DNA from 2 places in the Gelidimonas denitrificans genome. Region 1 is predicted to be linked to the other one. Evidence: predicted binding sites of a transcription regulator. Region 1 holds the regulator's gene; the other holds the start of a gene.
The links. Region 1 encodes sigma-54, which starts transcription at its own class of promoters, with help from an activator protein. Its sites were predicted from a motif close to TGGCANGNAANCTGCTTT; they were not measured.

Region 2: FKCLFG_RS10470 (nitrate/nitrite transporter) is a predicted target of sigma-54. The motif match lies at 2,518-2,535, and genes of this name have one in related genera.

Annotation. Positions count from the first base shown of each region.
Region 1 is NZ_CM146350.1:211,015-215,189, reverse strand. It holds gene lptA (lipopolysaccharide transport periplasmic protein LptA) at 1-25, shown strand, start outside; gene lptB (LPS export ABC transporter ATP-binding protein) at 27-785, shown strand; gene FKCLFG_RS01055 (RNA polymerase factor sigma-54) at 820-2,292, shown strand; gene hpf (ribosome hibernation-promoting factor, HPF/YfiA family) at 2,399-2,764, shown strand; gene FKCLFG_RS01045 (enoyl-CoA hydratase/isomerase family protein) at 2,961-4,052, shown strand; gene FKCLFG_RS01040 (deoxyguanosinetriphosphate triphosphohydrolase) at 4,156-4,175, opposite strand, start outside.
Region 2 is NZ_CM146350.1:2,240,731-2,244,905, reverse strand. It holds gene FKCLFG_RS10475 (protein kinase domain-containing protein) at 1-1,027, opposite strand, end outside; gene FKCLFG_RS10470 (nitrate/nitrite transporter) at 1,274-2,488, opposite strand; gene nirB (nitrite reductase large subunit NirB) at 2,764-4,175, shown strand, end outside.

The sequences.
Region 1 (4,175 bases):
GCCGCGTACTGTAAAGGGCCAATAAGATGAGCCAATCCAGTATCCCAGGCAGTACCCTGAGCGTGCGCGGCCTGCAAAAAAGTTACAGCAAACGGCTGGTCGTGCGCGACATCTCGCTGGAAGTAAAAAGCGGCGAAGTGGTCGGCTTGCTAGGCCCCAACGGGGCCGGCAAGACGACATCGTTTTACATGATCGTGGGTTTGGTGCCATCCGACGCCGGCACCATCGATCTCGACGGCGTCGACATTTCGCGCCTGCCGATCCATCGCCGCGCGTTACTCGGTCTGTCTTACCTGCCGCAGGAAGCCTCGGTTTTTCGTAAACTGACGGTCGAGGACAATATCCGTGCAGTACTGGAATTGCAAAAAGAAAATGGTAAAGCGCTCTCGAAAGCTGCCATTGAAGAACGCCTGAACAAGCTGCTGGCCGACTTGCAAATTGAAAAATTGCGCGAAAATCAGGCGCTGTCGCTTTCCGGCGGCGAACGCCGGCGGGTCGAGATCGCCCGGGCGCTGGGCACCAACCCGCGCTTCATCCTGCTCGATGAACCGTTTGCCGGGATCGACCCGATTGCCGTCATCGAGATTCAGCGCATCGTGCGTTTCCTCAAGGAGCGCGGCATCGGCGTGCTGATCACCGACCACAATGTGCGCGAAACCCTCGGCATCTGCGATCGTGCCTATATCATCAACCAGGGTGCCGTGCTGGCCAGCGGTCAGCCCGACGACATCATTGAAGATGCCTCGGTGCGGCGGGTGTACCTGGGCGAACATTTCCGCATGTGAAGATAAACCACCTGATGCGACAAGTCCTTTCGGTATGAAGCAATCACTCCAGCTGCGCACTTCGCAGCATCTTGCGCTGACGCCGCAGTTGCAGCAATCGATTCGCCTGCTGCAACTGTCGACGCTGGAGCTGCATCAGGAACTAGAACAGATTCTGTGCGACAACCCGCTGCTGGAACGGCTGGACGATCCGCTCGACCATTCGGTGCGTTTGCTGGCCGATGGCGTAATCAGCACCAGCCCTGCCACCACAGCCTCAACTGAAACCGATCCAGCCGGTACGCAAGGCGGCAGCGCCGCCGAAGCAGATGCCGGATTGGATACGCCCGATGCACAGACGGCCGCATCGGACTGGAGTTTTGACGATGTGGCGCGCACCAGCAAAGCGCCGGAAGACGACGACGGCCGGGCCCAGCTCGGCGCGCACGAATGCACTCTGCGCGAGCACCTGCTGGAGCAAGCCCATTTAAGCTTGCAGCAACAGCGCGACCGCGCGTTGCTGGAATTGCTGATCGATGCGCTCGATGACAATGGCTACCTGGAAGAGTCTCTTGACGCCATCCATGCTCGCTTGCCGCCCGAACTCGGTATCGAACCGGAAGATCTGACGTTCGCGCTGGCCCTGCTGCAAAGCTTCGACCCGGCCGGAGTTGGCGCGCGCAGCCCGTCGGAATGTCTGGCGCTGCAGATCCGCCACTTGCCTAAAGCGCCGTTCGTTACGCGCCGTCTGGCGCTGGCCATCGTCGAACAGCACCTGGCATTATTTGCGCAACGCGACTTTAACAAACTCAGAAAACTGCTCGATTGCGACGATGAAGATTTACGCGAAGCACAGACGCTAATCCGGCAATGCAACCCGCATCCGGGCGCCATTTTCGGCAGCGGCAGTGCCGACTATGTGGTACCCGACGTCATAGTCAGGCCCGGCAAAAATGGCTGGCAAGTCAGTTTGAACCATGAAGTCATGCCGCGCCTGCGGGTCAATGCGCTGTATGCCAACATCCTCAAGCAAGACAAGGGAAGCGGCTCGATGACGTCGCAGCTGCAGGAAGCGAAGTGGCTGATCAAAAATATGCGGCAGCGTTTCGATACGATTTTGCGGGTTGCACAAGCGATAGTCGAGCGGCAACGGAATTTTTTCAGCCACGGCGCAGTCGCCATGCGGCCTCTTGTCTTGCGTGAAATTGCTGATACACTAAACCTGCACGAGAGCACAATCTCCCGCGTCACCACCCAAAAATACATGCTCACACCGCATGGTATGTTTGAGTTGAAATACTTCTTCGGCAGCCATGTCGCCACCGAAACCGGAGGAGAAGCTTCCTCCACCGCAATCCGCGCACTCATCAAACAACTGATAGGAGCTGAACACCAGAAAACACCACTTTCCGACAGTAAAATCGCCGACATGCTGGGCGAGCAAGGTATGGTCATCGCTCGCCGTACCGTCGCAAAATACCGCGAAGCGCTCAAAATCCCACCTGTCAATTTGCGAAAGTCTTTGTAGTCCAGTCGTCTGAAGTCCTTGCAATGCAGTTGCTGTTGCTGCATTTTGGCTCTGGCCGGCCCACCAGGCCCGAGGCAGGCAGTGACAATTTCCATAGGAGTGCTTTATGAATCTCACCATCAGTGGACATCACCTCGAAGTAACCCCCGCCATTCGCGAATATGTACAATCCAAAGTCGAGCGCATTACGCGCCACTTCGATCATGTCATTGATATCGCGCTCATTCTGAGCGTTGACAAGCTCCCTGAAAAAGAAAAACGGCAGCGCGCTGAAATCAACCTGAATCTCAGCGGGAAAACGTTACACGCTGAAAGCGCGGACCAAAACCTGTACGCAGCCATTGATACGATGATCGACAAGCTCGACCGCCAGATCATCAAGCACAAAGGCAAGGTACAAGACCGCCCACACGATGCCATCAAGCACCTGGACGGAGAACCCGAGCTGCCGGAAGAATCCGCGGTTTCCTGAGAGGAGATACGCAGAGTCGAACAATTCGACTCGCAACAATCAAGGGCGCAAGATGCGCCCTTTTTGACACCTGATTAAAACTGATGCCAGATACGCGCAGTGCTTGCAACACTTGAAAAGAATTCCGAATTTTTGAGTGACATCAGTAGATAAAACTTACGTAAATTCACCATTCCAGCCAAGGCGCACCTTCACCATGACAGAACACGTTCACATTTCGACCGAAAACCAGATCGGCTGCATCACTCTGAATCGTCCCAAGGCGCTCAATTCCTTGTCGCTGGAGATGATCCGAACTATTACTGAAGTGCTGCTGGCGTGGCGCGCCGACACCGGCATCCACGCGGTGTTGATCCGCAGCAGCAGCGAAAAAGCTTTCTGCGCGGGCGGCGATATTCGATTCTTTTACGATATAGGCATCGCGACGCCGCGTGGCGGCAGCGCCTTGCTGGAAGATTTTTTCACCGAAGAATATGCGCTCAACCACCTGATCCATCACTATCCGAAACCGTATATCGCGCTGATGGATGGCGTGGTGATGGGCGGCGGCATGGGCGTGGCGCAAGCCGGCCCCGCCAGCCGGCTGCGCATCGTGACCGAACGCACCAAGATGGCGATGCCGGAAGTCAATATCGGCCTGTTCCCGGATGTTGGCAGCGGCTATTTTCTGTCGCGGTGTCCGGGGCAACTCGGCACCTATCTGGGCGTTACCGGCGACATCATCACAGCCGCAGACGCTTTGTACGCCGGCCTGGCCGATTTCTTCCTGCCGTCGGCGCAATTGGTGCGGCTAACAGACATGCTCCAGTCGGGCGACGATATCGATGTGCGAACGGCCATATGCGACTTCGCAGCCGGCTTCAACCACGGCATTGCGCCCGAGGCCAGCCTGCTGGCGGTCCATCGGGCCGCAATCGATCGCCATTTCGCACAGGATACAGTGCCGGCCATCATCAAATCGTTGGCGCAGGACGATGCGCCGTTCGCGCAACAGACCCTGGCCCTCATGCAAAAACGCTCGCCGCTGATGATGTGCGTGACGCTGGAGCAGCTCCGGCGCAGCGCCGCACTGAGCGTGGCCGATTGCCTGCGCATGGAGCGCACCATGGTGCGTCATTGCTTCGAGCAGGGCGAAGTCATCGAAGGGGTGCGGGCGCTGGTGGTGGACAAGGACAACGCGCCGCAGTGGAATCCGGCCACGCTGGCGGAGGTAACGCCGGACATGATCGCCGGCTTCTTCGCGCCGGTCTGGCCGCCGCATGCGCATCCGCTGCGAAGCCTCGCATAACCATTTAAAAACAGGGAGTATAGTTAAAAACAATGCATTTTCCGCATATTATATATGCGGAATTAAAAAATACCTGGAGGCGTATTTTTTAATGCTCCAATTATCAGAGTTCTTCCACCATGA
Region 2 (4,175 bases), 1.6 Mb from region 1:
GGTAATACAAGGCGGTTTTGCGTTGCGGCGTGATGACCTGCGGAAAAAAGCGTGCGACCGCCCGTTTTGCCAGCCATTCCTCGTGCGCGAAAGCCGAGCGTTCCTGCTCGTCATTGGCATGGTCGGGGTGCAGCGTCTTGAGCACCAGCTTGCGCTGGGTGGTGGGATCGAGCACCCGATACAACAATGTCGCTTGCGACGCATGGATCAGTTCTTCGACCCGATAGCCGTCGATGCTCTGGCCCGCTTTCAGCCTGGGCGGCAGCGGCAAATCGCGCGACAGCGAGACCGCATCGCGCAGGTTTTCCTGCGGCAGCGCATCGACCCGCAGCAGCAGGGCGCTGAGATTGTCCTGCGAGCCGGCTGCCAGCGCCGCATCCAGCAAGGCCTGGCTGGCGTGTTCGATGCTGTGGCCCAGCGCCGCCTCGGACAAGAGGGCGGTCAGGTCGTATTCTGTGATCGACGCCCAGACGCCGTCGCTGGCCAGCAGAAACACATCGCGCTGTTGCAGTTCGCCCATGCCGTGGTCGATTGCCAGGCGTGAGTCGAGCCCGATCGCGCGCGTGAGCACATGCTGCATTTCCGGGCGGTCCCAGACATGGTCGGTGGTCAGCCGGGACAGCACGCCGCCGCGCAGCAAGTACAGGCGCGTGTCGCCGACATGGGCGAAATAGTAAAAGCGGCCGCGCAGCACGATGGACGTCAGCGTGGTCGCCATGCCGGCCAGTTCCGCACGGATCGAACCCTGTTGCTGGACCCAGCCGTTGGTGGCCTTGATCACGCGCTCCAGCGCCTGCGTCACCGGCCAGGTATCGGGCGTGGCGTAATAATCGGCCAGCAAACCGCGCACCGCGTATTCCGACGCTTCGCGCCCACCCTCGTTGCCGGAGACGCCGTCGGCGATGGCGGCCAACATGCCTTTGGTCGACAGTTCAGGCTCGTTGGGCGTGACCATGCCGAGAAAATCCTCATTGCGTTCGCGTTTCCCAGCGGATGTGGCGTGGCTGGCGGCGATGATCAGTGGCATGGTGTTGTCTCAGTCGGTAATCAAATTCTGTCCACGAAAGACACGAAAAAATTCATGGGCAATGAATTTGTAAAAACAGTGGGTATATGTATTTTCATGGCATTTTCAGCATATTTTTATTGCGTATACAAAATATACCCAGTTCAGTACGAAGCTGGAATCGGATGCTCATTCATGTGCGATCGAGATCCGTCATTTTCGTGCCTTTCGTGCCTTTTGTGCTTTTCGTGGACCATGCTTTCCTGATTAGATCTTGGCCGCTGTCATCGCCGCGCTGCCCCAAGTGGTGCGCCAGCGGCCTTTGACCATCGACAAGCCGAGCAACGCGACGATTGCCAGCCCGGCGAATATGGACAGCCCCAGCTGATAGCTGCCCGTCAATTGCTTCGAATAACCGAGGCTGGATGCCAGGTAAAAGCCGCCGATCCCGCCCGCCATGCCGACCAGGCCGGTCATCACGCCGATTTCCTTGCGGAAGCGCTGCGGCACCAGCTGGAATACTGCGCCGTTGCCGGTGCCCAGCGCCAGCATCGCCAGCGTGAATACGATGACGGCCGCGACCGCAGACGGCAGGCCGAAGCTGGCGATCAGCAGGAAACTTGCGGCCAGCACATACATGATCGACAAGGCCTTGATGCCGCCAATCCGGTCGGCCAGGCGGCCGCCCATCGGCCGCACCAGCGAGCCGGCGAATACGCAGGCGGCGGTGAAATAGCCGGCAGCCACCGGTGACAAGCCGTACTGGCTGTTGAAATAAATCGCAAGCGACGATGCCAGGCCGGAGAAGCCGCCGAAGGTGACGCTGTAAAAGAACATGAACCACCATGCATCCTTGTCTTTCAGGATGTGCAAATACTCGACCAGCGATTTCGCCGGTGGCGCTGCCGGCGCATCTTTGGCGTATGTCATATACACCGCCAATGCCACGCTCAAAGGAATCAGGGCCAGCCCAAACACGTTTTGCCAGCCATAGGCGATTGCCAGCGACGGCGCAAATAATGCCGCGAATGCAGTGCCGGAGTTGCCGGCGCCGGCGATGCCGAGCGCGGTGCCCTGATGTTCGGGCGGATACCAGCGCGATGCCAGCGGCAGCGCCACCGCGAAAGCCGCGCCGGCCACACCCAGGATGACGCCCAATGTCAGCAAGCTTTGGTAACTTCCCAAGTCGCCCAGCCAGGCCCACGTCAGCCCAGCGATCACGATCAGCTGGCCGATCAGTCCGGCTTTTTTGGGTTTCAGATGATCCACCAGAACGCCCATCACGATACGCAGCAAAGCGCCTGCCAATAAAGGGGTGGCGACCATCATGCCTTTTTGCGCGTCCGACAGGCCCAGGTCCTTGGCAATCAGGATCGCCAGCGGGCCGAGCAGGACCCAGACCATGAAGCTGAGATCGAAGTAAAAGAAGGCGGAAAGCAGCGTCGGCGTATGCCCGGCCTTCCAGAACGATGTTTTTTGCATGATGACTCCTGATGTGAATACGCGTCATTAATGCAAGCGCCATGCCATACGCCTGCGTGATGCCTGCACACGCTTACACACTTGCCTGCACTAATTGATAAGGCGTAAATCGGCTAAGGGTTATTTTTGTGCGTTGCACTATTTCAGTGTGATTGCGTGCGTTAAATGCCCTTTTAGGGTGCAAATCTGCATTTCGCCACGGTCATGCACCACGAAACGCACTGGCATCAATTTTGCTCAAGTAAAGCCAACAGACATTTACTTGGGGGATCGCGATGAAGAAGTTGAAACTGGTAATGGTTGGTAACGGCATGGCAGGCGTGCGCACGCTCGAAGAGCTGCGCAAGATCGCTCCCGACGTGTATGACATCACCGTCTTCGGTGCGGAACCCTATGCCAATTACAACCGCATCCTGTTGTCGCCGGTGCTGGCCGGCGAGCAAACCGTGCAGGACATCATGCTCAACGATGTCGACTGGTATGTGGAAAACGACATCACGCTGCATCTGGGCAAGAAGATCGTCAAGATCGACCGCGTCAAGCGTCAGGTGATCGCGGAAGACGGCACCGTCGCCGAATACGACCGCCTGTTGCTGGCGACCGGCTCCAACCCGTTCATGCTGCCGGTGCCGGGCAAGGACTTGCAAGGCGTGATCGCCTATCGCGACATTGCCGACACCAACGCGATGATCGACGCGGCCACCAAACATACACATGCAATCGTCATCGGCGGCGGCTTGCTCGGGCTGGAAGCGGCCAACGGCCTGAAGCTGCGCGGCATGGATGTCACCGTGGTGCATTTGCCGAAATGGCTGATGGAGCGCCAGCTGGATGAAGTCGCGGGCAAGATGCTGCAGAAAGCGCTGGAAGATCGCGGCCTGCATTTCCTGCTGGGGAAAAACACCGAAGCCATCATCGGCGACGAAGACGAAGGTAAAAGCGGCCACGTGAAGGCGATCCGCTTCACCGACGGGCTGGAAATCCCGGCGCAGCTGATCGTGATGGCAGTCGGCATCCGCCCCAACACCGCGCTGGCGGAATCGGCCGGCATCTATTGCAACCGCGGTATCGTCGTCAACGACACGATGCAGACCTACGACCCGCGCGTCTACTCGGTCGGCGAGTGCGTCAACCACCGCGGCAATGTATATGGGCTGGTCGCGCCGCTGTTCGACATGGCCAAGGTCTGCGCGAATCATCTGGCCAATTTCGGCATCGGCCGCTATCAGGGTTCGGTCACCTCGACCAAGCTGAAAGTGACCGGCATCGATCTGTTTTCGGCCGGCGATTTCACCGGCGGCGCAGGCACCGAAGAAATCATCCTGTCGGATCCGATAGGCGGCGTCTACAAGAAGCTGGTGCTGAAGGACGACAAGCTGATCGGGGCCTGCCTGTACGGCGACACGGTGGACGGCAGCTGGTACTTCAAGCTGCTGCGTGAAAGCCGGGCGATTGCCGAAATCCGCGACAGCCTGATGTTCGGCGAATCGAGCACCGGCGACGCCGGCCATGAAGGCTTCACCAAGGCCGCATCGATGCCGGACAGCGCCGAAGTGTGCGGCTGCAACGGCGTGTGCAAGGGCACCATCGTCAAGGCGATCAAGGAGCACGGCCTGTTCACGCTGGAAGATGTGCGCAAGCACACCAAGGCATCGGCCTCGTGCGGCTCCTGCACTGGCTTGGTCGA